DNA from 3 places in the Bradyrhizobium sp. LB13.1 genome. Region 2 is predicted to be linked to each of the others. Evidence: predicted binding sites of a transcription regulator. Region 2 holds the regulator's gene; each other region holds the start of a gene.
What was found. Region 2 encodes PhoB, which activates phosphate uptake and scavenging genes when phosphate is short. Its sites were predicted from a motif close to TGTCATNNANCTGTCAT; they were not measured.
Positions count from the first base shown of each region.

Region 1: ACVWYI_RS07670 (YdcH family protein) is a predicted target of PhoB. The motif match lies at 2,599-2,615, and genes of this name have one in related genera.
Region 3: phnC (phosphonate ABC transporter ATP-binding protein) is a predicted target of PhoB. The motif match lies at 2,346-2,362, and genes of this name have one in related genera.

Region 1 is NZ_JBSRYQ010000001.1:1,629,311-1,638,900, reverse strand. It holds gene ACVWYI_RS07680 (sensor domain-containing protein) at 1-922, opposite strand, end outside; gene ACVWYI_RS07675 (NAD(P)/FAD-dependent oxidoreductase) at 1,125-2,240, shown strand; gene ACVWYI_RS07670 (YdcH family protein) at 2,333-2,512, opposite strand; gene ACVWYI_RS07665 (YdcH family protein) at 2,847-3,053, shown strand; gene ACVWYI_RS07660 (hypothetical protein) at 3,170-3,388, shown strand; gene ACVWYI_RS07655 (hypothetical protein) at 3,412-3,663, shown strand; gene ACVWYI_RS07650 (GGDEF domain-containing protein) at 3,666-4,403, opposite strand; gene purE (5-(carboxyamino)imidazole ribonucleotide mutase) at 4,545-5,033, shown strand; gene ACVWYI_RS07640 (5-(carboxyamino)imidazole ribonucleotide synthase) at 5,030-6,136, shown strand; gene aqpZ (aquaporin Z) at 6,173-6,895, opposite strand; gene rpsU (30S ribosomal protein S21) at 7,155-7,469, shown strand; gene ACVWYI_RS07625 (tetratricopeptide repeat protein) at 7,595-8,245, shown strand; partial or broken gene ACVWYI_RS07620 (hypothetical protein) at 8,273-9,275, opposite strand; gene ACVWYI_RS07615 (cupin domain-containing protein) at 9,368-9,590, opposite strand, start outside.
Region 2 is NZ_JBSRYQ010000001.1:1,121,708-1,131,297, forward strand. It holds gene pstA (phosphate ABC transporter permease PstA) at 1-582, shown strand, start outside; gene pstB (phosphate ABC transporter ATP-binding protein PstB) at 579-1,400, shown strand; gene phoU (phosphate signaling complex protein PhoU) at 1,412-2,128, shown strand; gene phoB (phosphate regulon transcriptional regulator PhoB) at 2,144-2,854, shown strand; gene ACVWYI_RS05245 (GcrA family cell cycle regulator) at 2,984-3,496, opposite strand; partial or broken gene ACVWYI_RS05250 (acetylornithine transaminase) at 3,953-5,157, shown strand; gene argF (ornithine carbamoyltransferase) at 5,157-6,092, shown strand; gene ACVWYI_RS05260 (Hsp33 family molecular chaperone) at 6,253-7,260, shown strand; gene apaG (Co2+/Mg2+ efflux protein ApaG) at 7,394-7,798, opposite strand; partial or broken gene ACVWYI_RS05270 (OpgC domain-containing protein) at 8,013-9,279, shown strand; gene ACVWYI_RS05275 (SGNH/GDSL hydrolase family protein) at 9,279-9,590, shown strand, end outside.
Region 3 is NZ_JBSRYQ010000001.1:7,594,981-7,604,570, reverse strand. It holds gene ACVWYI_RS36965 (DUF1045 domain-containing protein) at 1-417, opposite strand, end outside; gene ACVWYI_RS36960 (alpha-D-ribose 1-methylphosphonate 5-triphosphate diphosphatase) at 436-1,629, opposite strand; gene ACVWYI_RS36955 (transferase hexapeptide repeat family protein) at 1,626-2,300, opposite strand; gene phnC (phosphonate ABC transporter ATP-binding protein) at 2,484-3,293, shown strand; gene phnD (phosphonate ABC transporter substrate-binding protein) at 3,355-4,290, shown strand; gene phnE (phosphonate ABC transporter, permease protein PhnE) at 4,366-5,250, shown strand; gene phnE (phosphonate ABC transporter, permease protein PhnE) at 5,247-6,095, shown strand; gene phnF (phosphonate metabolism transcriptional regulator PhnF) at 6,128-6,856, opposite strand; gene phnG (phosphonate C-P lyase system protein PhnG) at 7,027-7,440, shown strand; gene phnH (phosphonate C-P lyase system protein PhnH) at 7,445-8,053, shown strand; gene ACVWYI_RS36915 (carbon-phosphorus lyase complex subunit PhnI) at 8,058-9,173, shown strand; gene ACVWYI_RS36910 (alpha-D-ribose 1-methylphosphonate 5-phosphate C-P-lyase PhnJ) at 9,170-9,590, shown strand, end outside.

The sequences.
Region 1 (9,590 bases), 510 kb from region 2:
CGTTGCGGACCACGATCCGGATCGAGGCCACCATGCGCTGGGTCGCGCCGCGCTCGACCTCGAATTCGTTGCGGTACTGGCCGGCGGGCGCGATGAGCGCCGCCCGATCGGTCGCCTCGATGCTGGCCGCCGAATTCGGCCCGAACAGCTCGCGCGCGTTCTTGCCGACAACCTGGTCCCGCGAAAATCCCCAGAAGCGCTCATAGGCGCTGTTGGCGAAGATGTAGCGGCCATCCTCGATGCTCTTCGCGGCCACGCAGGCCGGCACGTTGTCCAGCACCGTTTCCAGGAACTGCTTGGTGGAGGCGAGCTGCCGCGACAGCCTACGCTGCTCGCTAACGTCCAGATGCGTCGCCACCGAGCCGCCGTTGGGCAGCACGAAATATTTTACCAGGATGGCCCGCCCGTCCGGCAGTTCGGTGATCAAGCCGTTGGTGCTTGCCGCCTTTTCGTAGAATTCGTCGTCGGAGGCGACTCCGAGGACGCCACGCTTGCGCCGCAAGGCGAGGATGTCGGGTCCCGTCATGCCCGACCAGAGCTCTGAGCGGCCGAGGCCGTAAATCTCGAGATAGCGGTCGTTGCAGAAGATGACGCGCCGCTGCGCATCCGTCATCACCACGCCCTGGTTGAGATTGTTCATGGCGGAGGAGATGAAGGCATTGCGCCGCAGCTGCAGACGCCTGGTCCGGCGCAGCGAGGAATGGATCCACAGCACGATCGCGGCGAGGAACGAGCAGATGACGACACCCGCGATCAAGGCTTCCCAGATCACGTTGGGATTGAGCTCGCCGAGATAGCTCGGCGGGGCGAAGCTGTCGGAGAGGGCAAAGGCGCGCGCAGGCGCGACCGCTGCGGCCAGGCACACGACGGCCTGCACCGCAATCGGAAGCGTGCTGCCCACGTGCCAGTTCTTCTCAGCCATCAGCCACCCGCGATTTCAACGTCGGATTGTCTGGTCTCGCCGGTTTGGATCGGGTAAACGCCTGTACGTGCAACGGAAAAATGTGACGCCAAATACGGCAATTGCCCTGACATGATAAATGCCTCCTTAACGGAAAACGCCCCCGCGCCGTCCTCCCCAGGCCTGAGGCCTCCTTCGCTTCGAGCGGACGTCCTGCACAGCCATGGATAGGGTCGACTGCGTCGTCATCGGAGCCGGCGTGGTCGGGCTCGCGGTGGCTCGAAAGCTGGCGCAAGCCGGGCGCGAGGTGATCGTGCTCGAGGAAGCCGAGGCCATCGGCACCATCACCTCCTCGCGCAACAGCGAGGTGATCCATGCCGGCATCTACTACCGCGCCGGGAGCTGGATGGCGCGCATGTGCGTCGACGGCAAGCACGCGCTCTACCGCTACTGCTCCGAGCGCGGCATCCCGCACAGAAATTGCGGCAAGCTGATCGTCGCGACCAATCCGAAAGAGACCGAGAAGCTGCAATCGATCAAGGCGCATGCCGAAGCCAATGGCGTGCTCGACATGCAGCTGCTCACGGGCGAGGCGGCATGCGCGCTGGAGCCGGCGCTTGCCTGCGATGCCGCGCTGCTGTCCCCGTCGACCGGCATCATCGACAGCCACGCCTACATGCTCTCGCTACGCGGTGAAGCCGAGGACGCGGGTGCGGCCTTCGCGTTTCACACCCCGCTGATCCGCGCCAAGGCGACCGCCGGCGTCATCGAGATCGAAGCGGGCGGCGAAGCGCCGATGACGCTGCAATGCAGCCTCCTCGTCAACGCCGCGGGGCTCTCGGCGACCACGGTAGCGCGCAACATCGACGGCATGCCGCTGGACCGGATTCCGCGGGCCTATCTCGCCAAGGGAAACTACTTCAGCTGCAATGCGATGGCGCCGTTCTCGCGCCTGATCTATCCGGTGCCCGAGCCCGGCGGGCTAGGGGTGCACCTGACGCTGGACATGGCAGGGCAGGCACGCTTCGGCCCTGACGTCGAATGGATCGAGACGATCGACTACGAGGTCGACCCGTCACGCGCCGAGCGCTTCTACCCGGCGATCCGCAAATACTGGCCGACGCTGCCTGACGACGCGCTCATGCCGAGCTATTCGGGCATCCGCCCGAAGATCGTGCCGCCGGCGGTGGCCACGCAGGATTTCTTGATGCAGGGCCCGCGCGATCACGGCGTCGAAGGCCTGGTCAATCTGTTCGGCATCGAGTCGCCCGGATTGACGTCATCGCTCGCGATCGCGGATCACGTCGCCGAACTCGCAGGGCTCGGTCTCGCGCAATGATTGCGCGGCGCGCACCTTGCCGCAAGGATGAGCGCACAGGCTCTCACCCCTGCGTGAAAGGGTACGATCAATTTTACGCTATTACGGGGTTACTAGTGGAGCGTGTCGCCGTGCCTGAGACGCTCGATCTGGTCCTTGACCATCAACTTCCGGCGCTTCAACTCAACAATTTGCAGGTCGTCTGTTGAAAGGTGCACGAGAGCTTCGTGCAGTTCGTTTTCGAGAACTTTGTGCTTCCGCTCCAATTCAACGAGATGTGCCTGAATTGTCATTCGAAACCTCCTCGGTAGTTTGAACCTTTAGGATTCGATCCGGACAAGGAAGTCTACATCACCGATTCGTTCTGTCGATGGGTATCCGTCGTCGCACCGTCATTTTTGAAAATTCATATGTAACGAAGCGTGAGCAAGGGAACCACGCGGGAAAAATCCATGATATCAACGTGCTTGCGCAGCGCCGTCGCAAGCCGCAGAAATATGTCGCGGGAGATCGGCGAGCGACGGTCGCAGATCGCTTGCGATCACGCCGCGCAAGGACGATAATTTCCACAGGGCATCCACAGCCTTAATCTCTCTCACGCCTATCGGTTTTTCGGCCACCGCAAACATGACCAATGAAGACGAGCGCGAACTCGAATCCGAGCTCGCCCGGTTGCACCAGGAACACCGAGATCTCGATGCGGCGATCGATGCACTGCATCAATCGCCCGCCCCCGACCTGTTGCGGTTACAGCGGCTGAAGAAACGCAAGCTGTTGTTGCGCGACCGTATCGCGTTCATCGAAGATCAGATCACGCCGGACATCATCGCCTGATCCACAGGGAATGGCTTTGCGGCGGCCCGCCGCACGTGAATCCGCTTGACTCCAAAGGAACAAAATAAGAACATTTTGGCACCGAGCGCCCCAGGAAAATGCCAAGGAAAACGCAGATGACGGCAACCGCCCTTCTCGACAACAGCCATTATGAACAAGCCTGCGATCAGGCGATCGCCATGTGCGACGGCAATCTGCGCAGCACCATCAAGGCGCTGATCATGGCCAATGAATATCTGGAGGCCGAGCTCGAAGAATTGCGGGCGGCGATTTCCGCCGGCTGCATTCCGGAGTCCTCACGCAGCACGATGCGGAGCAAGAGCAGCGCCGCCTGAGCTGTCAGCTATCGGAGCCGACCATGTCCGATGTCACCTATTACGTAGCATTACCCTTCCTGACCGACGACGACGGATCGCCGGTCGCAGGTGCGGCCGAAGAATGCCAGACCTCGGCGGCCGCGTTACGGCGCGCCGAAATTATGTCGCACAGCGCCGGCCACATCGGCGCGGTCGCGTTCAGCCGCAGCGGCAATCCCATGACCGGCGAATTCGGTGACGCCAAACTGCTCCGCCGCTTCGGCAATGTACCGGAAGACCTCGGCACGCTCTGAAATCAGCTGCTGACGAGCCTGATGCCCGGTTCATGCCGCCGGTGCGCCTTGCGCACATACATGGCGGCATCGGCCTCCTCCAGCGCGCGCGCGGCGTCGGACTGCATGCCAAGCAGGGCGACGCCGGCAGAGGCGCCCGCGCTCACGTGCTGACCGTGGAACACAAAGGACAATTCGTCGATGGCCTCCTCGAAGGCCGCGGCCTTCGCCTTGGCGTCGGTCTCGCTGAGATTCCAGAGCAGCAGCGCGAACTCGTCGCCGCCGAGCCGGCCGACCACGTCCGAGGCGCGGATCTGCCGCGCCAGCGTTGTGGCAATCGCCTTCAGCACCTCGTCGCCGGCGGCATGGCCGAAGGAATCGTTGATCGGCTTCAACCGATCGACGTCGAGCACGATCAGCGCGCCGCTGGCGCGGTAACGCTTCATGTAGGCGACGGCGCGCGCGAGCTCGCGCTCGAAGCCGCGCCGGTTCGGAATCTCGAGCAGGAAGTCGGTGTCGGCGGCGGCTTCGAGTTCCGCGACCCGCCGCAGCGCCCCCTTGAGCTTGCTCCGGAGGTTGCGGATGGCCGTCTTGATGGCCGTCTTGGCACCGTCATCGGCCGACGCTTCGCGCCGCAACGGTTTGATCGAACGCCCGGCCGGGCGCTTGGCCGGGCTTTTGGAGGCAGCTTTGGAGCGGCTGGCGCTGGTCTTCAGGCCCTTTTTGGCCTTCGCAGCGCTCGCCGTTTTTGGTTTCTTCATGGGCATCCTGCTCAATGAAGGCTTGCGGGGATTCACCAAGACAGGATAGTGCATTCGCTTCTCCTTGCCACCGCCTTGCGAGCCGCCGGCCGGAACCGTTAATCTGGCCTATCTTTCTGTTTTTCGAGCACAATTGACGTCATGACCGCGCCGATCGCCGTTATCATGGGAAGCCAGTCGGACTGGGACACGATGCGGCATGCCGCCGACACGCTTGCAGCGCTCGGCGTTGCCGCCGATACCCGCATCGTTTCGGCCCACCGCACCCCCGACCGGCTGTTTGCGTTCGCCAAGGGCGCCAAGGTGGCCGGTTACAAGGTCATCATCGCCGGCGCGGGTGGCGCTGCGCACCTGCCCGGCATGGCGGCGGCGCTGACGGAACTGCCCGTGTTCGGCGTTCCCGTCGAATCCAGGACGCTCAGGGGCATTGATTCGCTCTATTCGATCGTCCAGATGCCTGCGGGCATCCCGGTCGGGACCCTCGCCATCGGCAAGGCCGGCGCCATCAATGCGGCGCTGCTGGCGGCTGCCGTGCTGGCCTTGTCCGACCCGGCCTTGGCCGATCGCTTGGCCGCCTGGCGCAAGGCGCAGACCGAGGCGGTTGCCGAGCGTCCGGAGGACAAGGCGTGACTGACGCAAAGCAGGTGAAGCTGAAGCCCGGCGACACCATCGGCATCCTCGGCGGCGGACAATTGGGGCGGATGCTGGCCATGGCGGCGGCCCGGCTCGGCCTGCGCTGCCAGGTGTTCTCGCCCGATCCGGACTCGCCGGCCTTCGACGTCGTCCTGAACGCGACCTGCGCCGAATATGCCGACGTCGAAGCGCTCGAGCTGTTCGCCAACGACGTCGATGTCATCACCTATGAATTCGAGAACGTGCCGTCCGCGGCCGCGATGGTGCTGGATGCGCGGCGCCCCGTGCTGCCCAACCGCAAGATCCTCGAGACCACCCAGGACCGGCTCGCCGAGAAGGATTTCGTGACGCGGCTCGGCATCGGCACCGCAGCCTATGCCGACGTCACCTCGGTCTCGTCGTTGCGCGAGGCGATCGTCAGGATCGGCCTTCCGGCGGTGCTGAAGACCCGCCGCTTCGGCTATGACGGCAAGGGCCAAGCCATCATCCGCGAGGGCGACGACATCGCGAAAGTGTGGACCAGTCTCGCCACCAAATCGGCGATCCTGGAAGCCTTCGTGCCGTACGAGCGCGAGATTTCCGTGATCACCGCCCGTTCGGCCACAGGTCAGGTCGAGTGTTTTGACGTCACTGAAAACGAGCACCGCGATCACATCCTGAAGATTTCCCGTGCGCCCGCCCGGATCCCGGACGCGCTCGCCGAGGAAGCGCGCAGCATCGCCGGCAAGATCGCGAGCGCGCTCGATTATGTCGGCGTGCTCGCCGTCGAGATGTTCGTGCTCGCCAACGGCACCGGACCGAAGGTGCTGGTCAACGAGATCGCTCCGCGCGTGCACAATTCCGGACACTGGACGCTCGACGGTGCGTCAATTTCGCAGTTCGAGCAGCATATCCGCGCCATTGCCGGCTGGCCCCTAGGCAAGCCCGTGCGCCACGGCGAGGTCGTCACCATGACCAATCTGATCGGCGACGAGATCAAAGACTACGACAAGTGGCTGAGCGTGCCAGGCGCGACCGTGCACATCTACGGCAAGGGCGCGCCGCGCGCCGGCCGCAAGATGGGCCACGTCACCGAAGTGCGACCCACGACCGGCAAGTAACGGGACCGCGGCGCATGCCGCGATCCCGCTTTGCAATTACGCCGTCTTCGCGCCCGCGACGACGCCGGTGGGCTCGTCGCTGAGCCAGCGATAGATCACCCCGCCCAGCGCGCCGCCGATCAGTGGCGCAACCCAGAACAACCAGAGCTGCGCGGTCGCCCAGCCGCCGACGAACAATGCGGGACCCGTGCTGCGCGCCGGGTTCACCGAGGTGTTGGTGACGGGGATGCTGACGAGATGGATCATCACCAGCGCGAGCCCGATCGCCAGCGGCGCAAAGCCCACGGGCGCACGGCCATGGGTGGCGCCCATGATGATGAACAGGAACATCATGGTCATCACCACTTCGGTGAGGAAGCACACGATCATGCTGTACTGGCCGGGCGAATGGGCGTCGTAACCGTTGGACGCGAATCCTTTGCTGACGTCGAAGCCGGGAGCTCCACTTGCGATGACGTAGAGGAGCCACGCGGCCACGATCGCGCCGGCCACCTGCGCGATCACATAGGGCAGGATCTGTCCGGCCGGAAAACGCCCGCCGGCAGCAAGACCGACCGTGACAGCCGGGTTGAGATGGCAGCCGGAGATGTGGCCGATCGCATAGGCCATGGTGACCACGCTCAGCCCGAATGCGAGGGAAACACCGACCAGACCGATACCAACCTGCGGAAAGCCGGCTGCGATCACCGCGCTCCCGCAACCTGCGAATGTGAGCCAAAAGGTGCCGATAGCCTCGGCCGCGTATTTTTTCATATCCATGTGTCGTCCCCTGCTTTCAAGGATTCCGGAACAAGCTCCGGAACGGCCCCGCCCTTGGCGTCAAATCTCCCAAATCAGGGCCGCACAGTGGTATTTTGCCTCATTTGATGGCTGAACTTGGCCCGAAAACGCGGTTGGTCGGTGGACATCCCCAGTTTTGTCTGATACATCCGCGCCCTCAAGGTTAAGGGCTTGCGCGTCTTCGCCATCCCCTTTGACTTACCAGAATTCAAATCCGATCCACTGAAGAGGATGCCGCGTGCAGGTTCTCGTCCGCGATAACAATGTCGATCAAGCCCTCAAGGCGCTGAAGAAGAAGATGCAGCGCGAGGGTATTTTCCGCGAGATGAAGCTCCGCGGTCACTACGAGAAGCCCTCCGAGAAGAAGGCCCGCGAAAAGGCCGAAGCCGTGCGCCGCGCGCGCAAGCTGGCCCGCAAGAAGCTGCAGCGCGAAGGCCTGCTGCCGATGAAGCCGAAGCCGGTGTTCGGCGCTGGCCCCGGCGGTGATCGTGGCGGTCGTGGCGGCCCGGGTGCTGGCGCTGGTGCAAGTGCTGGTCCGCGCGGACCGCGCTGATTTACCTGACCTGAAAAGACTACAGTTTTCGATGACGCGGGCCCCTGGTCCGCGTTATTGTTTTGTGAGCGGTGCCTTTCTGGGACGGGCACTACCGATGCGGCACCGGCGCGAGCGAACCGTAGATGGCCTCTCCTTTCCCCAAGCGCCGCTTGGCGCGGTTCCGCCAGATCTGGCAGCAGCCGCTCGCGCTGGCCTTGACGGGGATTGCACTCTGCGGCTGCTCCTTCGATCTGGGATCGCTGATGCCGGAGAAGGAGAAGCCGCAGGAGGCGCCCAAGACTGCCACGTCGGCTGAGAACGTGGTCAGCGCCAACAACGTCAGCGAAGCCCAGGCCCATACGGCAAAGGCTCAGGGCCTGGCAAAGTCCGGCGAGACGGCGGCCGCGCTCGATGAATTCAATCTCGCGGTCGGGCTCGACCCCTACAATGCGCAGGCGCTCTATGGCCGCGCCCTGATCTACCAAAGCAAAAACCAGCACGACTTCGCGATCGCCGATTTCAGCTCCGCGAGCGGACTCAACCCGCAGAAGGTCGAGCCGCTGCTCGGCCGCGCCATCAGCTATCTCGCCCTCGGCAAGGTCAAGGAAGCTGCGGCCGATCTGGACGAGGCCTCCGAGGCCGACCCGCACAATGCCCAGGTCTGGAGCACACGCGGACAAGCCTATGAACGGCTGGGCGACAGGACCAAGGCGGCGGCGTCCTACACCAAGGCGGTCTCGCTTCGTCCACGCGACGATGCCGCCCGCAGCGGCCTCGCCCGCGTCGGCGGCTGACGATTCTGGCGCAGCGCAGGCCCCGTCTTAATCCGGGGTGTCGCTCTTCGGTAGAACGGAATGGAACATGGACTTGACGCCCGACAGCATGTCGTCGGCGACATTGGTCTTCGGCCGCGGCATGGACGCGCCGGCATCGGCGCGCAGGTCGAGCGGGGGCGCGATCATCGGGACCGGAATATCAGCCGGCGGCGTCAACCGATTTGGGTTTCTCGTTGCCGACCGAGGCCGTGTAGGGCGGGCTCGCCTGCGACGAGCCACCATTGCCATAGGCCTCGGGTGCGGGCGTCGTCGAGACCGTGATCGGGGGCGGCAACGGCCGTACCATCGACGGGTCCATGGGGATAATACGCGGGGCTTCCGGGGTGCGGGCGGCTTCCCGCACGGCAGGCTCCTGGGTCCTCTCGACCGACTTGGTTTCGGAAGACTTGGTCTCGGAAGACTTGGTCTCGGAAGATTTAGTTTCGGAAGGCTTGGTCTCGAAGGACTTGGCCTCAATCGCTTTGCCCTCAGGCGACTTGCGCAGGCGCTCGATCGCAGCGCGCACAAGATCGTTGGCATCGGCGGTTGCAGCCGGAGCGGCAGCAGCCGGCGCCGAATTGGCCTCCACCACCGGGGCGGAGGGAGCGGGTGCCGTGACAGCCGGGTTGGACTTGGCGACCGCCTTCTCGCGCGCGGACGTCTTACCGCGCGGGGCGGGCTCGGCCGGCGCTACGTCCGCAGTCGCCTTCTCAGTGGTCTTCTCAGTCGTCTTGGGCTCAGCGCCCGGCTGCTCGGCAGTCTTCTCGGCCGCCGGCTTGTCCGTCACGCCCTTCTCGGAGATGCCCTTGGCTTTGACGCCGTGCGCCGGGAGGTTGGCCACATCGGCGGGCTTGCCGTTCTTGCCGGCCTCGGCAGGCGCCATCACGGCCGCAGGGGCATCCGCCGCCGGCTTGGCGTTGATGTAGTGATTAACGATGTATGCCCCGATGATCGTTGCGAGCACCGAGGGGAAGATGTCCATCGAGATTTTAGCGACGTATTTCAGCATTCCGGCCACTCCCCGCGCGATCTGATGCGGGAACTTTGAGGCATAGTGAGGGATCAACTGCGACGGATCAATGGCAAAGAAGTACGCCGGACTTACGGCTTCAGCTCGATCTCAAGGAACACGATCTCGGTTGCAGTTTCGTTAAGCACGTCGTGTTGGACGCCCGCCTTGCGAAAGTAGGATTTTCCAGCCGCAAGCTGCGCCTTGGACCGCTCGTCATTTGGCGCCACGATGGTCATTTCCCCCGCGACGATGGGAACAATGACGTAGTCCATGCCGTGGGTGTGATGCCCGGTGGCGCTGTTTGGAGCGAGC
Region 2 (9,590 bases):
GCCGGCACCTATCTCGCCGAATACGGCCGCAACGACCGGCTGACCTCGGTGATCCGCTTCATCAACGACATCCTGCTGTCGGCGCCCTCGATCATCATCGGCCTGTTCATCTACGGCGCGGTGGTGGTGCCGATGCGCGGCTTCTCGGCGATCGCCGGCAGTCTCGCGCTCGCGGTCATCGTCATCCCGGTGGTGCTGCGCACGACTGAGGACATGCTGCTGCTGGTGCCGAACGCACTGCGCGAGGCGGCCTCGGCGCTTGGCCTGCCGCGCTCGCTGGTGATCAAGCGCATCGCTTATCGTGCTGCCCGATCGGGTCTCATCACCGGCGTGCTGCTTGCGACTGCCCGCGTCGCCGGCGAGACCGCGCCGCTGCTCTTCACCGCGCTGTCGAACCAGTTCTTCAGCCTCGGCCTGAACAAGACGATGGCGAACCTGCCGGTCACCATCAACAACTTCGTGCAGAGCCCCTACGCCTATTGGAAGCAGCTCGCCTGGAGCGGTGCGCTGCTCATCACCCTGACCGTTCTTGCCCTGAATATTGGCGCGCGCATCCTTGGCGCCGAGAGGACCGCAAAATGAGTGATCTTTCCGTATCGATGAGCGCGGCCGGCGGACTGCCCCCCGCGCCGATGCTGCCCGAGGCGCCCCCCAAGGTGACCGTTCGCAACCTGAACTTCTATTACGGCGAGCACCACGCGCTGAAGAACATCAACCTGACGCTCGGCGCCAATCGCGTCACGGCGTTCATCGGCCCGTCGGGCTGCGGCAAGTCGACCCTGCTGCGCATCTTCAACCGGATGTACGACCTCTATCCGGGCCAGCGCGCCACCGGTCAGCTCATGCTCGACCAGACCAACATCCTCGACCCCAGGCTGGACCTCAATTTGCTGCGCGCCCGCGTCGGCATGGTGTTCCAGAAGCCGACGCCGTTCCCGATGACGATCTACGAAAACATCGCGTTCGGCATCCGTCTCTACGAGAAGATCTCGAAATCCGAGATGGACGGCCGGGTCGAGAAGGCGCTGCGCGGCGGCGCGCTGTGGAACGAGGTCAAGGACAAGCTCAACGCCTCCGGCCTGTCGCTCTCCGGCGGCCAGCAGCAACGCCTCTGCATCGCCCGCACCGTCGCGGTGCGGCCCGAGGTGATCCTGTTCGACGAACCCTGCTCGGCGCTCGACCCGATCTCGACCGCCAAGGTCGAGGAGCTGATCCAGGAGCTCTCCGAGGACTACACGATCGCGATCGTCACCCACAACATGCAGCAGGCGGCGCGCGTCTCCGACAAGACCGCCTTCATGTATCTCGGCGAGCTGATCGAGTTCGACGACACCAACAAGATCTTTACGTCGCCGACCGACCGGCGCACGCAGGATTACATCACCGGCCGGTTCGGCTGAGGAGACGCGACATGGGTTCTGAACATACCGCAAAGGCCTTCGACACCGACCTCCAGGAACTCACCCGGCTGGTTGCCGAGATGGGCGGCATCGCCGAGCGCATGATCGTCGATTCCGTCGACGCGCTGATCCGCCGTGACGTTCCGCTCGGCCAGCGCGTCGTCACCATCGACACCGAGCTCGACGCGCTCCAGAAGAAGATCGAGGAGCGCGCCGTGCTCACCATCGCCCGCCGTCAGCCGATGGCGGTCGATCTGCGCGAGATCGTCGGCGCCATGCGCGTCGCGACCGATCTCGAGCGCATCGGCGACCTCGCCAAGAACATGGGCAAGCGCGTCGCGGCGCTGGAGACGGATTTCCATCCGCTCAAGCTGTTCCGCGGCCTGGAGCACATGACAGACCTCGTGCAGCAGCAGGTCAAGTCGGTGCTGGACGCCTATGCCGCACATGATTTGCCGGCGGCGATGGCGGTGTGGAAGGGCGACGAGGAAGTCGACGCCATCTGCACTTCGCTGTTCCGCGAGCTCCTCACTTACATGATGGAGGATCCGCGCAACATCTCGTTCTGCATCCATTTGATGTTCTGCGCCAAGAACATCGAGCGGATCGGCGACCACGCCACCAACATCGCCGAGACCGTGTTCTACATGATCGAGGGCCAGGCGATCACCGACAAGCGGCCGAAGGGCGATATGACGACCTTCGCCAGCTCGATACCGAACACCTAGGGAGCAACGACCCAGATGGGCGCACGCATTATGGTGGTTGAGGACGAGGAAGCCCTGACCGAGCTTCTCCGCTACAACCTCGAAGGCGACGGCTATGACGTCGAGACGGTCATGCGCGGCGACGACGCCGACACCCGTCTCAAGGAGCACATTCCCGATTTGATCGTGCTCGACTGGATGCTGCCGGGCCTGTCGGGCATCGAATTGTGCCGGCGGCTTCGCACCCGTCCCGAGACCAAGCAGCTCCCGATCATCATGCTCACCGCGCGCGGCGAGGAAAGCGAGCGGGTGCGGGGTCTTGCGACCGGCGCCGACGATTACATCGTCAAGCCGTTCTCGGTGCCGGAGCTCCTGGCGCGCGTGAAGGGCCTGCTGCGGCGCGCAAGCCCCGAACGGCTCGCCGCTGTGCTCGCCTTTGGCGACATCGAGCTCGACCGCGACAAGCGCCGCGTGGCGCGCTCGGGCCGGCCGATCGATCTCGGCCCGACCGAATATCGCCTGCTGGAGTTCTTCCTGGAGCATCCGGGGCGGGTGTTCTCGCGCGAGCAACTGCTCGACAGCGTCTGGGGCCGCGACATCTACATCGACGAGCGTACCGTCGACGTGCATATCGGCCGCCTGCGCAAGCTGCTCAATCTGGGCCGCGAGCAGGACCCGATCCGCACCGTCCGCGGCGCCGGCTACGCGCTGGATGATCGTTTTGCCAAGGCGGAGCAGCAGGCGTAACTCGCTTCAAGCTCCGCCGTCGTTCCGGATCGGCACGCGCTTTTGGCACGCTTGTCCGGGACGACATCAAGTGGGCCGAGGCGTCATCGTGTGACGGCGCCGCCCTTGCAGTCAGCTAAATCCGCTAGCTCAGCGCGGGCCCGGCTTCACCGGTGCGCGGCGCCGATCCGACGCCGGCTGATACGCGACGCGCGAGTGCTGGGCGCAATAGGGCAGCCCGGAAAGCGCCTTGCCGCCGCAGAAGAAGAAATCCGGGGTCGAGGGATCGCCGACCGGCCAGTGGCAGGTCGCCTCGTTCAGCTCGAGCAGCGATAGCCGCTGGCTCATCGGCACCACGTTGTCGTAGGTGACCGGTTCGGCCTCCACTTCGACCTCGAAAGCCTGTGCCAGCGCGGTGTTGCCGCGCGAGATCGGACGGGTCACCCGCATCATATGCTGCGCGGGGCGCGCCTTGCGCGGCCGGGGCGCTGCCGATGAAGGGCTCTTGGCGCGACCCGACAGGCCGAGCCTGTGCACTTTGCCGATCACGGCATTGCGGGTCACATTACCGAGCTCAGCCGCGATCTGGCTGGCCGAAAGTCCGGCCTCCCAGAGCTTTTTAAGCTGCTCGACGCGATCATCGGACCAGGTCAAAACTGTCATTGCACCCTTTCCCTCGCTGCCGGCCTGCCATCCTGGCGCCTCGCAGCGAATGCCTAAGCCTTTAAAAACCCGTGCCGCCAGAATCCCTTAAGGCTCGCCGGGCGTGACTAGAACGCCCGAACGTTTACGCCGGTACATAAGGACTTAGAGATCAGAACCACTGCACGAGATGTCGTATCTGACAATCCAAACGCTACAATATGGCGTGACTCCCGCGCAAGAGTCCGCCGACTCGCTTCCACATGTTCCGTGGTGAAATCCCGCGAAATCGGCACCGCAAGATTACGGATTCAGCGTTTCGCGAGGCTTTCCGGGGCGGCATTGACACCCGTCTTCCCAAGCATAAGATAGTGACACGTGCCGCCCCGAAAAGGCGGCACGTTTCGTTTTCCGGGCCGGTCAATGGTGCGTTGCGCAATGCACGCGTCACACCGTCCGCAACATCCAAGTGACATCATGACCAACAGCGCAGCGCCGCATTTGCTCCCCGTTTTCGCCAGAACCGACCTCGGTTTCGAGCGCGGCGAAGGCTGCTGGCTGATTGCGATCAATGGCGAGCGCTATCTCGATTTCACCTCGGGTGTCGCGGTGAACGCGCTCGGCCATGCCCATCCCGCGCTGGTCAAAGCGTTGCAGGAGCAGGCCACGAAGCTCTGGCACATGTCGAACCTGTTCCAGAGCCCGGATGGCGAGAAGCTCGCCAACCGCCTCTGCCATGAGAGTTTTGCGGACTTCGTGTTCTTCTGCAATTTCCGGCGCCGAGGCGCTGGAGGGCGTGATCAAGCTGGTCCGCCATCATCACTTCTCCCAAGGGCATCCGGAACGTTACCGCATCATCACCTTCGAAGGCGCGTTCCACGGCCGCACGCTGGCGACGCTGGCCGCGACGGGATCTGCAAAATATCTGGAAGGTTTTGGTCCGCCGATGGATGGCTTCGACCAAATCCCGCATGGCGATATCGAGGCCGTGAAGAAAGCGATCGGTCCGCAGACCGCCGGTATCCTGATCGAGCCGATCCAGGGCGAGGGCGGCGTGCGCTCGGCAACCCCGGCCTTCCTCAAGGCGCTGCGCCAGCTCTGCGACGACAAGGGCTTGCTGCTCGCGTTCGACGAGGTGCAGACCGGCATGGGCCGCACCGGCGATCTGTTCGCACACCGCCGTCTCGGCGTGACGCCCGATGTGATGTCGCTGGCGAAGGCGCTCGGCGGCGGCTTTCCGATCGGCGCGGTGCTGGCGACCGCGGATGCGGCGGGCCGGCATGGGGCCCGGCTCGCACGGCTCGACCTTCGGCGGCAATCCGCTCGCGATTTCGGCTGCGAACGCCGTGCTCGACGTCATGCTCAAGCCCGGCTTCTTCGACCACGTGCAGAGAATGTCGCTGCTGCTCAAGCAGAAGCTCGCCTCCGTGATCGATCGTCATAGCGATGTCGTCAGCGAAGTGCGCGGCGAGGGCCTGCTGATCGGCATCAAGGCGGTGGTGCCTTCAGGCGATCTCGTTGCAGCCTTGCGCGAAGAAAAACTGCTCACTGTCGGCGCCGGCGACAATGTCGTGCGTTTCCTGCCGCCTTTGATCGTCACCGAAGCCGAGATCGAGGACAGCGTTGGGCGGCTCGAACGCGCCTGCACCGCGTTGTCCGGCAACAAGCGGGCGGCAAGCTGATGAGCAAGTCGCCCAATAAAGCACCGAAGCACTTCCTTGATATCGACGCGCTGCCGCTGTCGGAGCTCAAGAGCATGCTGGCCGCGTCCTCCGCGATGAAGGCGAAGCAGAAGGCGCATCAGCCGGTCAGGCCGCTTGAAGGCAAGACGCTGGCGATGATTTTCGAGCGCCCCTCGACGAGGACGCGGGTGTCGTTCGATGTCGCCATGCGCCAGCTCGGCGGCGAACCCATCATGCTCACCGGCGCGGAGATGCAGCTCGGCCGCGGCGAGACCATCGCCGACACCGCGCGCGTGCTGTCGCGCTATGTCGACGCCATCATGATCCGCATTCTCAATCACGATGCCCTGCTCGAGCTCGCGGCGAACGCCACCGTTCCTGTCATCAACGGCCTGACGCGGCGTTCGCATCCCTGCCAGGTGATGGCTGATCTCATGACCTATGAGGAGCATCGCGGCCCGATCGAGGGCAGGACTGTGGCCTGGACCGGCGACGACAACAACGTGCTCGCCTCCTGGGCGCACGCCGCCGAACGCTTCAAGTTCCAGCTCAACGTCGCGACGCCCCCGGAGCTGGCGCCGAAAAAGGCGATGCGCGATTTCATCAAGGCGACCGGCGCGCCGATCATGCTCGGCAGCGATGCCGAAGCCGCCGTGCGCGGCGCCGATTGTGTCGTCACCGACACCTGGGTGTCGATGGGCGACAAGGAAGGCGAGCATCGCCACAACGTGCTCAAGCCTTATCAGGTCAACGCCCAGCTGATGTCGCTGGCCAAGCCCGATGCGCTGTTCATGCACTGCCTGCCCGCCCATCGCGGCGAGGAGGTCACCGACGAGGTGATCGACGGCCCGCAATCCGTCGTGTTCGACGAGGCCGAAAACCGCCTGCACGCGCAGAAGGGCATTCTGGCCTGGTGCTTCGACGCGGTGAAGTAGGCGCGGGGCGCGCGGTGAACGCGAAGTCGGTTTGTTTCGCCGTCCTGGCTTTCGCCAGGACGACACCGAACTTGCAGTATCGCGTGTAACCATAACTGCGCCCGGAACACGCGGCCCGCGCCCCCTTCCATTTCCGCCTTCCGACCCCAGATAGAGCGCCATGATTTCCCAATCCCCTGACATGAAAACCGGGCCCGAAGGCCCGGTTCGCGCACCATCCGCGGTTCCGGTCGACGACGCCGTGCTGCCCTACGAGGTCGACGCGCTCGACGTGCGCGGTCGCCTGGTGCGGCTTGGTCCGGCGCTCGACGATATCCTGACCAGGCACGATTATCCGGCGCCTGTCGGCAAGCTGCTCGGCGAGGCCATCGTGCTGACCACGCTACTCGGCTCGGCGCTGAAGTTTGAAGGCCGCTTCATCCTCCAGGCCCAGACCGACGGTCCGGTGTCGTTCCTGGTCGTCGATTACATGGCGCCGGATCGCCTGCGAGCCTACGCACGTTTCGACGCCGCGCGTCTCGGCGATGCCAAAGATTCCGGCGCGCTGCTGGGCCACGGCCATCTCGCCATGACCGTCGACCAGGGGCCCGAGATGAGCCGCTACCAGGGTCTGGTCGCGCTCGACGGCGGCAGCCTGGAAGACGCCGCTCACGAATATTTCCTGCGCTCCGAGCAGATCCCGACGCGCGTGCGTCTCGCCGTTGGCGAGGAGTGGCGTTCGAACGATGGCGGCAAGCATCGCTGGCGCGCCGGCGGCATGCTGATGCAGTTCCTGCCGAAGGCGCCTGAGCGCTCGCGGCAGGCCGATCTGCATCCCGGCGATGCGCCCGAAGGCGTCGAGGTGCATAGCGTCGCTGAAGACGATGCCTGGGTCGAGGCGCGCTCGCTGATCGAAACCGTCGAAGACGTCGAGTTGATCGATCCCGAGCTCTCCGGCGAGCGGCTCTTGTTCCGGCTGTTCCACGAACGCGGCGTGCGCGTGTTCAATCCGCTGGTCCTGAAGGCACAATGCTCCTGCTCGCGCGATGCGGTCGCATCGATGCTGAAGAGTTTTTCGCCCGGCGACCGCGCCGCCATGGTCAAGGACGACAAGGTCGTCGTGACCTGCGAGTTCTGCAGTTCGGTGTACGATTTCACGCCGGCCGAGGCGGGCGTGGAAGACGCTTGAGGCATTGGACCGTGTCGCCATCCGGGTCCCGGCTCCGCGCAGCAACGCTCGCGCGTTGCACGCGCGTCCGGGACACGAGAGTCATGACGCCGTCGGGGAAGCCGCGCCCCAAAAGGCCGCGCCGCCGCCTACCTCAGTTCAACACCCGCTTGTTGTCCGGGCTGTCCAGCGAGAATGTCGGCACCTCGACCTCGAAGCGTTCGCCGCTGGCGCTGACCATCTGGTAGCGGCCGGTCATGAACCCCGAGGCGGTCGTGAGTGGCACGCCGGAGGTGTATTCGAAGCGTTCGCCGGGGGCGAGCGTCGGCTGCTCGCCGACGACGCCCTCGCCCTTCACTTCCTGCTGCCGGCCGGTGGCGTCGGTGATGATCCAGTGTCGCGTCTTGAGCTGCACGGTCTCGTCGCCGGAATTGATGATGACAATGGTGTAGGACCAGAAATAGCGGGAGCGGTCGGCCGACGACTGCTCCGGAACAAAGTTCGGCTCGACGGTCACTTCGATCTGGCGGGTCACGGCGCGGTACATGATTGCCATCATACCGAAATCCGCCGGGGAACCAAACGCCGGAGGCGGCCTTGTGACATCGTCCCGCCAGAATTCGAAAGGAAGTACACATCCAGGTGTATTTTCAGGTGTATTTGCAAGTGTACTTGCATGTGATGCGGTCGCTTTGCGAGATGACGGCCGGACCGGTACACTCCTTGCCACGTCTTACCAAGTCGCGATTTTGCGGAAGGGTTTTTAGGCCCCGATGACCATTGCCGACCAAGTGACGGGATCGACGGTCGCGGGAACCGCCAAGCCTGTGCAGGCCAAGCCTGCAGGTGCCAGGCCGCGCACGGCCTCGCCGGCTATTTCGCTGCCGGCCATCGGCGAGCGCGAGCTCCGGCTCGATCTGTTCCGCGGCCTCGCGCTGTGGCTGATCTTCATCGACCATTTGCCGCCGAGTCTTCTGACCTGGTTCACGATCCGCAATTACGGCTTCAGCCGACGCCACCGAGATCTTCATCTTCATCTCAGGCTATACCGCCGCCTTCGTCTACGGTCGGGCGATGCTGGAGTCCGGCGTCGTCGTCGCCACCGCGCGCATCCTGCGGCGCGTCTGGCAGATCTATGTCGCCCACGTCTTCCTGTTCACGATCTTCCTTGCCGAAATCTCCTACGTCGCGACCAGGTTCGAGAACCCGCTCTACACCGAAGAGATGGGCATCATGGACTTCCTCAAGCAGCCCGACGTCACGATCGTGCAGGCGCTGCTGCTGCGCTTTCGTCCCGTCAACATGGACGTGCTGCCGCTCTACATCGTGCTGATGCTGGCGCTGCCGTTGATCCTGTGGCTGATGAAATGGCGCCCCGACGTGACGCTCGGCCTCTCGGTCCTGCTCTACGCGGTGACCTGGGAATACGACCTCTATCTGTCGGCCTATCCGAACGGCTTCTGGGCGTTCAATCCCTTCGCCTGGCAATTGCTGTTCGTGTTCGGTGCCTGGTGTGCGCTCGGGGGAGCGCGACGCATGTCGCGCATTCTGGCTTCGCGGGTGACGATGTGGATCTCGATCGCCTATCTGGTCGCGGCATTCTACGTGACGCTGACCTGGTATGTGCCGCAGCTGTCCCAATTCATGCCGAAGCTGCTCGAGCAGTGGATGTATCCGATCGACAAGGCCGATCTCGACGTGCTGCGCTTCACGCATTTCCTGGCGCTGGCCGCGATCACCGTGCGCGTCCTGCCGCGGGACTGGCCGGGCCTGAAATCGCCCTGGCTGCGGCCGCTGATCCTGTGCGGCTCGCATTCCCTGGAGATATTCTGTCTCGGCGTCTTCCTCGCCTTTGCCGGCCATTTCATCCTGGCCGAGGTCGCGGGCGGCCCAGCCCTGCATGCGCTGATTAGTCTCTCGGGAATCCTGATCATGTGGGCCATGGCCTGGGTGATTTCGTGGTACAAGCGCGTGGCTGACAAAAGCGGTTCGAAAACCAAAAGCGCCGTCGGCAGCGCCGATATGGCGGGAGGGGGCTGATGAAGGCGAAGGTTTTCCTGAGCCTGATCCTGCTGTGCGGTGGTCTCGCCGCGCCTCAGGCGCGCGCGGGCGATGCTGCGCCTGCTGCTTCGGCCGCGCCTCCAGCCTGCGAATTGCCGTCCTATCTGCTCACCAGCGAAAGCCAGCTTCCCAAGGTCGCCGATGCCGTCAAGGCCGGCAAGCCGCTCGAAATCCTGGTGATCGGCAGCCGCTCGACCACGATTCCAGCCTCCGAGGACGCCTCCTATCCGGCGCGGATGCAGGCCATCCTGAAGGACAAGCTGCCGCCGTCCGAGACCGTGCACGTCTCC
Region 3 (9,590 bases), 6.5 Mb from region 2:
CGTCAGGGCCGGACGGAATGAATCGAACTCGCGGACGCAATCGGCGGCGAGCTCTTGAAGCGCATCGACCGGCTCGGCCGGAATGACCGCAATAAAACCACTGATGGAATCGACGATCGGGCGGATCACCGGTATCGTCCGCGCCTCGCCGGCGAAGGCCGCGCAGGCCGTCGAAAGCTCCGCTTCGGTCGTGCCGGGCGCGAGCGCCATCGGCGCCTTCAGCGTGCCGTGAAAGCCGTATTTGCGGGGATCTGCGGTGATGTCGCGCCAATCGGGCGCAGCATGCAGTGTGTCGCTAGGAAACGGCAATTCGTTGCCGGTATGGGCATCGTAGCCGAGCAGCTCGGCGCCGAAGCGGGAGAGGGCGCTGTTGCTGCCTGCCGCAAAATAGATCGCGTAGCGGGAAAGACCTGTCATCGCCGCAGCATAACCGGTTTAGGCCGCAACGACAGCCTCGCGCGGCGTTGCCACTGCTGCGAGCAGCCGCGTCGCATCGGTGAGATGCACGAGTTTGCCGCCCGCGATGACGGCCACGAGTCGCGGTCGCAGCGGAACGCTGTCGTCGACCAGCAGAATGTCGGCGCGCCGTCCTTCAGCGAGCACGCCACGATCGGCAAGGCCGGTCGCGCGCGCGGGTGCGGCGGAGACCAGGTTCCAGGCCTCGGTCAGCGGCAGCACGCCATCGGCTGCGAGGCGGAACGCAGCGAGCAGCTGCGCGGGATAATAATAGTCCGAGGCCAGCACCGAGCAGAGCCCCTTGGCGATCATGTCGGACGCTTTGGTCCAGCCCGTGTGGCTGCCGCCGCGCACGACGTTCGGCGCGCCGTAGACGATGGCATCGCCGTGGCTGGCTGCCTCCCGCGCCGTCTCCTCGTTGATCGGAAACTCCGCGATCGCCACGCCTATGGCGCGAAAGCCCTGGCGCACCGCCGGCGTCGCATCGTCATGCGAAAGCATCCGCACCTCGGCGGCGCGGGCAGTCGCGGCAAGCCGCGACACGGAAGCCGGGACCTCGCTGGCGCGCGAAAGCACGTGTCCCACCAGCCGGTCGAATTCCTCGCTCGACAGGCCGGTACGCTCCACCATGCGGTTGCGCTTGCGAGGCTTGGCCATGTCCCCGACCGTGCCGTCCATGTGGTCGTTGAAGGCGAACAGGTCGACGCGACCTTTGGCGAGCCATTGGCTCATCTCCTGCTCGGCATCGAGATTGTAGGTCTCGTGGCGCAGGTGGAAGCGGGTATCGGCCGCGAATTGCGGGCGCTGCCGTTCGATCGCTTCCATCAGGCCGCGCGCATTGTCGGCGCTGCGCAGGCCCGGCTCCCACGAACAGGTCGTGGCGTGAAACACCGTGGTGATGCCGTTGCCGATCGCCTGGCGGTCGCTGTCGGCGAGCGCCACATCGATCGGGAAGTCGACACCGGCACGCGGCATCATTTGCCGCTCGAAGGCATCGCCATGCAGATCGACGATGCCGGGCAGCACCAGCAGGTCGCGCGCGTCGATCGCAAGCCGCGTCCGGCCGCGAGAAGCGTCGAGCTGCGCAATGTCCGTTCCGGATACGAGAAGTGAAGTCTCGACGAGCTCGGAGCCGATCAGGGTCCGGCCGCCCTCAAGGAAAATGTCTGTCACGCGACCGCGCTTTGTTTGCTGCTGCCAAGAGGACTGTTGAGAGAACTTGCCCGTGCTTCATATGTCGAGAGGAAATCTTCAATCCCGAGCTTGCGGAAATCGGGCAGTGCTTCACGCAATTTGTCGTGATCCCAGTCCCACCAGGCGAGCCTGGCGAGCCGCCCGGCGATCTCTTCCGAGAACCGGCGGCGGACGATGCGCGCCGGATTGCCGGCGACGATGGTGTAGGCCGGCACGTCCTTGGTGACGATGGCGCCTGCCGCGATCACCGCGCCGGTGCCGATGTTGCGGCCCGGCAGCACGATCGCGCCATGGCCGATCCAGACGTCATGGCCGATATGGATGTGATGCTGGCGCCGCCAGTCGAAGAATTCCGTATCGTCGCTCTCGCCTTCGAAGTAGGCGCTCGAACGATAAGTGAAGTGCGCCTGCGTGGCGCGGTGCATCGGGTGATTGCCCGGATTGATCCGTGTCATCGCCGCGATCGAGCAGAATTTTCCGATGGTGGTGTAGGTGATCTGGGCGTCGTTCACGACATAGGAGTAATCGCCCATCGTCACATCGTGCAAAATCGTGCGCGCGCCGACCTCGGTGTAGGCCCCAAGCCTGGTGTCGTGCAGCCTGGCCGAGGGATCGATGGTCGGCTGGACCGAAAGAGTTTTGGCGGCCATGTTGCATCCGAACGAGAGGGCGGGCATTTCTCTTCGAGCGGCTTGATGACAATGTCATGACGACGCGATGACAGGGGATGAACAGGCGATGAGGTGTGTAGGATCGCCGCACCGCAACGCGCGTGTCACACAAGTGTCAAGCGCCGGCGTTAGCGGTGGGCCCAAGCTACTCTGGAGCCCTGCATGCTGGTGGTTGAAGGTCTGACGTGTCGCTTCGGCGTGAAAGCCGCGGTGGACGACGCTTCGTTTCAAGTTTCCCCCGGCGGCTTCGTCGGCGTGATCGGGCGATCCGGCGCCGGCAAGTCGACCCTGCTGCGGACCATCAACCGCCTGGCGACGCCGACGCAAGGCCGCATTGTGTTCGACGGCATCGACGTCACGGCGCTGCGCGGCAAGGCGTTGCGGCAGTGGCGGGCACGTTCCGCGATGATCTTCCAGCAGTTCAACCTGGTCGGCCGGCTCGACGTGCTCACCAACGTGCTGATGGGGCGACTCGCGACGATGCCGACCTGGCGCTCCCTGACGCAGACCTGGCCCGAGCAGGACAAGGCGCTGGCGATGTCCGCGCTCGAGCAGTTCGACATCGCCCCGCTCGCGGCCCAGCGTGCCGACCAGCTCTCCGGGGGCCAGCAGCAACGCGTGGCGATCGCCCGCGCGCTGGTGCAGCAGCCCGACATCATCCTCGCCGACGAGCCGATCGCCTCGCTCGACCCGCGCAACACCAAGATCGTGATGGATGCGCTGCTGCGCATCAACAAGCATTTCGGCATCACCGTGCTCTGCAATCTTCACTCGCTCGATCTGGCGCGCAGCTATTGCGACCGCCTGATCGGCATGGCGCAGGGCCGCGTGGTGTTCGACGGCGCGCCGGCTGAGTTGACCGATTACGTTGCGCGCGAGCTCTACGATCTCGAAGCCGCCGAAATCATGGGCGGCATGCCCGTGCCGGCGCCCCAGGGCGTTCCGGCACTTGGAACGGCGGCCGCCGCCTGAGCCGCGCTTGTTTTGTTTTCAGTTCTTGCGTCAACCGACCCCAACCGATGAAGAGGCTATCATGATCACTCGTAGACTAGTTCTTGCCGGCGCCGCCGCGCTCGCGTTCACGACCTCAGCCTCCGCCGACGACTGGAAAGCCAAATATCCCGAACTGACCTTCGCGGTCATTCCGGCGGAAAACGCCTCGGGCGTTACCGAGCGCTGGGCGCCGTTCATGAACTATCTCTCCAAGGAGCTGGGCGTGAAGGTCACGCTGCGCATCGCCAACGACTACGCCGCCGTCATCGAAGGCCAGCGCGCCGGCAACATCCATATCGCGAGCTATGGCTCGGCCTCGTTCGCCCGCGCCCGCCTGACCGGCGTCAAGACCGACGCCTTCGCCAACGACATCAACGCGGACGGCTCGACCGGCTACTACTCGGTGTTCTTCGTCAAGGCGAACAGCCCCTACAAGAGCGTCGATCAGCTCAAGGGCAAGAACCTTGGCCTCGTCGATCCGAACTCGACCTCCGGCAACAACGTGCCGCGCTTCGAGCTCGACAAGATGGGCATCGCGGACGCCGACACCTATTTCGGCAAGGTCGTCTTCACCGGCAGCCATGAGAATGCGATCCTGGCGCTCGCGCAGGGCACCGTCGACGTTGCGGCCAACCAGTGGACCAGCGATGACGATTCGACGCTGGCGCAGATGCTGACCAAGGGCATGTTGAAGAATGCCGACGGTCCGCCGATGAAGAAGGACGATTTCCGCATCATCCACAAGTCGGACCCGATCATCAACGGCCCCTACGCCTACAATTCGGACCTGCCGGAAGAGGCGAAGGCGGCCATCGCAAAGGCGTTCTTCGACGCGCCCGCCAAGGACAAGGCGGCCTTCGATCGCCTCCAGGATGGCCAGAAGAAGGGTTTTCATCCCGCCACCACCAAGGACTGGGATGGCACGATCGAGCTGATCAAGTTCGTCGATGCACTGCGTAAGAAGAAGGCGTCCTGATTTCAGGATGATGGCATTGGAGCCGGGTCGATGGACCCGGCTCTTTCTCTTTGATCGACCATTTTTCCTGGCCAGATGACCGTCGCGGTTTCGATCCTCCCCGAGCAGCAGCTCGCCGTGCTCAACGCCGCCTATCGCCAGGCGGTCGCGCGCAAGCGGCTGCGACTCCTGTTTGGAGCCGTGATCTTCGCTGCAGCACTGTTTCTCGCCGCGATCGGCGCGGAAGTGAACCTGCGCACCCTCTTCGCCCATTACGGTAACTTCCTCAGCTATTTCGACCGCATCTTCGCGCTCGACAATGGCCAGCGGGTTTGGACCGATGTCGGCGAGTGGCTGTGGGGCTGGCGCAAATGGCTGAGGATGCTCGGCGAGACGCTGTTGATCTCCTATGTAGGCACGCTGATCGGTGCAACGTTCGCTTTCGCGCTCAACTTCTTCGCGGCCGAAAACACCTCGCCGTCGCCCTGGCTGCGCTTCACGGTGCGCCGCCTGCTCGAATTCGCCCGCACCGTGCCCGGTATCGTCTTCGCTCTGATCTTCGTGATCGCCTTCGGGCTCGGGCCGATGGCCGGCGTGCTCGCGATCGCGATCCACTCCACCGGCGCGCTCGGAAAACTGTTCTCGGAGATCGTCGAGAACGCCGACATGAAGCCGGTCGAAGGCATTCGCTCGACCGGTGCGAGCTGGCTCTCCTGCATGCGCTTTGCCGTCGTGCCGCAGGTGACCGCGGGCTATGCCAGCTACGCGCTGCTGCGCTTCGAGGTCAATGTCCGGGAAGCCTCGGTGATGGGTTTCGTCGGCGCCGGCGGCATCGGCCAGGAGCTCGTCGTCGCCATCCGCAAGTTCTATTACTCGGACGTCAGCGCGATCCTGCTCACCATCATCGTCACGGTCTTCGTCATCGACATCAGCACCGGCTGGCTGCGCGGCCGGCTGTTCGGCAGGGAGACGCGGACGTGACGGGGCGGCAGGAGATCGACACCGTAGCGCTTCGCGCGCGCTATCCTGAAATGTTCGACCGGCCGGCCTCGGCGCGGCTTGCGATGCCGGCGATGATCGTCGCGGCGTTCGCGATCCTGGTCTACGGCCTCGTCGATCTCGATTTCTCGCCGTCGCGGTTTTTCGCAGGGCTGAACCAGCTCGGCTGGATCAGCCTGATGATGATCCCGCCGGATCCCGGCTCGTCGCTGCCGATCTATCTGAAGGCGCTGGGCGAGACGCTGTCGATCGCGCTGCTCGGCACGACGCTTGCGGCCGTGTTCGCGCTTCCGGTCAGCCTGTTGGCCGCCCGCAACGTGGTGCCGTCGAGCATTCTGCGCTTCCCGGTGCGACGTTTCCTGGATTCGATTCGCGGCGTCGATACCCTGATCTGGGCGCTGGTGTGGATCAACGTGGTCGGGCTCGGCCCGTTTGCCGGCGTGCTCGCCATAGCCGTGTCCGATTTCGGCGCCTTCGGAAAATTGTTCTCGGAGGCGATCGAGGGCGCCGACCAGAAGCAGGTCGAAGGCATCCGCGCGTCCGGCGGCAGTGCGCTGCACGAGATCCGTTTCGGTTTGTTGCCGCAGGTCCTGCCGGTGATCGCCGGTCAGGTGCTCTATTTCATCGAGTCGAATACGCGCTCGGCCACCATCATCGGCATCGTCGGCGCCGGCGGCATCGGGCTCCAGCTCGCCGAGCAGATCCGCGTGCTGGAATGGCAGAAGGTGTCGTTCCTGATCCTGATGATTCTGGTCGCGGTCGCCGCGATCGATTTCGTCTCGGGAAAACTCCGCTTCGCCATCATCGGGCGAAGGGCGGTGGCTTAATCGCAGACACCGTAGCCTCCATTTCATGGTTGCTACGACTCCACCAAAAATTCCACCCGCTCCGCGGCGAAGCGCGAATGCTTGGTGACCAGCGGCTTGCCGTCGAGGTCATGGTCGGTCGCGTCGACCACCAGAATCGGCCGTCCCAGCGCCAGATCGAGCCGTGCGGCGTCGGTTGCGTCGACGATGCCGGCGGTGATGCGGGTCGCGCCGCGACGATAGTCGCGGACGCCGTAATGCTCGAGCAGTTTCGTCATCGAGCGCGTCGCGGCGAATACATTGCCCGCCCCCGGAAACAATTCCGCCGACAGCCAGGTGGTGGAGACGCAGATCGGCGTGCGGTCGGCGAGGCGCATCGCCTCGATCCGCACCAGTGGTGCGCCGGCCTTCAATCCAAGTTCCCGCGCGAGTTCGCGGGTCGCGGCATCATCGGACGCCTCGATCAACCGGCCATGCGGTTCGCGGCCGTCCGCGCCGACGATCTCGGAGAAGCGGGTCCGCGAGCGCAGCGGATAGGCGAGCTTCTGCGCCTCGACATAGGTTCCGCTGCCACGCTCGGCCCGCACGATGCCGCGCTCGGCAAGCGCGGCCAGCGCGCGCCGCACTGTGTGGCGGTTCACGCGATAGGTTTCAGCGATCTCCATCTCGCCCGGCAGCTTGTCGCCGGCCACAAAGCGGCCGTCGGCGATGCCGCGCTCGATGCCGTCGGCAACGAGGCGCCACAAGGCGACGCCGGAGGAGGCTGTATCCTGCATGCTCATGTGGCCGGGAAGCTACTCCAGAAATCACGCCCTTGTCACGAAACAGTCATGGCGCTCCGGTATCAAGTTGTCTAGTATCATAGACAACTTGGATTCGGCAAGTTCGGCAAACAGGTTCGGTGGATTTGGTGACCCAGCACAACAATCAGCAAGCCCGGCGCAAGGCCGCAATGGCCGTGCTGGCGCACGCGGAGGCGGGCGAGATCGCCGCTCGCCTCCGCGCTCTCGCCCTGCCGGCGCATCAGGATTTGCGTGCGCCGGAAAATGGCCTCGTCATGCTGCGCGGCCGGGTCGGCGGCGACGGTGCGCCGTTCAATCTCGGCGAAGCGACGGTGTCGCGCGCCGCGATCAGGCTCGCGAGCGGCGAGGTCGGTTTCGGTTACACGCTCGGTCGCGACGGTGAGAAGGCGCGGCTGATCGCGCTATGCGATGCGCTGGTGCAGTCCAGCGATTTCGGCGGCGCGGTGGAGCGGGAAATTATCGCGCCGTTGCGTGAGCAGCTTATGGTCAGGCGTAAGCAGGCGGCGGCCGAGACCGCCGCGACGAAGGTTGATTTCTACACCATGGTGCGCGGTGAAGGGTGAGATCATGACCACGATTGCGGAACTGCCGCCGGGGTTCGCCGACAAGGTGCTGTCGGCGCAATCGACCTTTCGTTCGGTCATGGACGCGATGGCGCGGCCGGGGTCGGTCCAGCGCATCGTGCCGACATCAGGAGCGCCTCATATCATGATGCGCGGCACCGCCGCGATCGCGCTGACGCTGTTCGACCACGACACGCCGCTCTGGCTCGATGCGCGCATGTCGGAAAGCACCGACGTGACAAAATGGCTGAAGTTCCACACCGGCGCGCCGGTCGTGCAGGATTCCTCGATCGCAGGCTTCGCGCTGATCAGCGACGGCGGAGCGCTGCCTTCGCTCGAGCGCTTCGCGCTCGGCACCAGCGAATATCCGGATCGTTCGACCACGTTGATCCTTCAGGTCGAGAGCCTGGCCTCGGGGCGCAGCTTCGAGCTGCGCGGCCCCGGCATCGACGGTGTCGCGACGCTCCAGGCCTCGATCAGGCCGTTCGACCTGTTCGAGCGCCTGCGCGTCAATGAGACGCTGTTTCCGCGCGGCACCGATGTGGTGCTGGTCGCCGATGACGCCGTGGTTGCGATCCCCCGCACCACGCGTGTCGTGAACAAGGGAAGCTAGCCGCATGTATGTCGCAGTCAAAGGCGGCGAACGCGCCATCGAGAACGCCCATCGCCTGCTCGCCAGTGCGCGGCGCGGCGACCAAAGCGTTCCGGAAATGTCCCTCGACCAGATCTCGGAGCAGCTTGGCCTCGCCGTGGACCGCGTCATGAGCGAAGGCTCGCTCTATGACCGCGAGCTCGCGGCGCTCGCAATCAAGCAGGCGCGCGGCGATCTGATCGAGGCGATCTTCCTGGTCCGCGCCTTCCGCGCCACGCTGCCGCGCTTCGGCGCCAGCGAGCCGGTCGAGACCGGCGCGATGCGGGTGCAGCGGCGGGTGTCCTCGACGTTCAAGGACATTCCCGGCGGCCAGATCCTCGGTCCGACCTTCGACTATACCCACCGCCTGCTAGATCCCTCGCTCGCCGAAGGTTTTGTGCCGGACGCGCCGGCGACGGCCGAAGCATCGACAGTGCCAACGCCGCGGGTGACCGACATCCTCGGCCGCGACGGCCTTATCGAATCCTCGCCGCAGGCCGAGGAAGGCGCCAACGTCGGCGACCTCACCCGCGAGCCGTTGAATTTCCCGGCGGACCGCGACTTGCGCTTGCAGAACCTCGCGCGTGGCGACGAAGGTTTTCTGCTGGCGATGGGCTATTCCACCCAGCGTGGTTATGGCCGCAATCACCCTTTCGCCGGCGAGATCCGCTTCGGCGAGGTCGAGGTCGAATTTTCGGCGGAAGACGTCGGCTTCGCCGTGCCGCTCGGCTCGATCGAACTGACCGAGTGCCAGATGGTCAACCAGTTCAAGGGCTCTGCGACGGAAGCGCCGTGCTTCACCCGCGGTTATGGTCTCGCCTTTGGCCAGAGTGAGCGCAAGACCATGTCGATGGCGCTGGTCGACCGCGCGTTGCGCGCGCGCGAACTCGGCGAAGAGGCACTCGCCCCGGCGCAAGATGAAGAATTCGTGATGTCGCATTCGGACAACGTCCAGGCGACCGGCTTCGTCGAGCATCTGAAGCTGCCGCATTATGTCGACTTCCAGTCCGAGCTCGGCCTGTTGCGCAAGCTGCGCCAGGAGTTTTCTGAAGCATTCGCCGATCCCAATGCGCCCGACGCCATGAAGGAGGCCGCGGAATGAACGCGCCCGCCTACAACTTTGCCTATCTCGACGAACAGACCAAGCGGATGATCCGCCGCGCGATCCTCAAGGCGATCGCGATCCCCGGCTATCAGGTGCCGTTCGCCAGCCGCGAGATGCCGATGCCTTATGGCTGGGGCACCGGCGGCGTGCAGGTGACCGCTGCGATCCTCGGGCCCCAGGACGTGCTGAAGGTGATCGACCAGGGCTCCGACGACACCACCAACGCGATCTCGATCCGAAAGTTCTTTGCCAAGACCGCCGGCGTCGCCACGACGACGGCGACGGAAGATGCAACCGTGATCCAGACCCGCCACCGCATCCCGGAGACGCCGCTGCACGAGAATCAGGTGCTGGTCTATCAGGTGCCGATTCCGGAGCCGCTGCGTTTCCTCGAACCGCGTGAGACCGAGACGC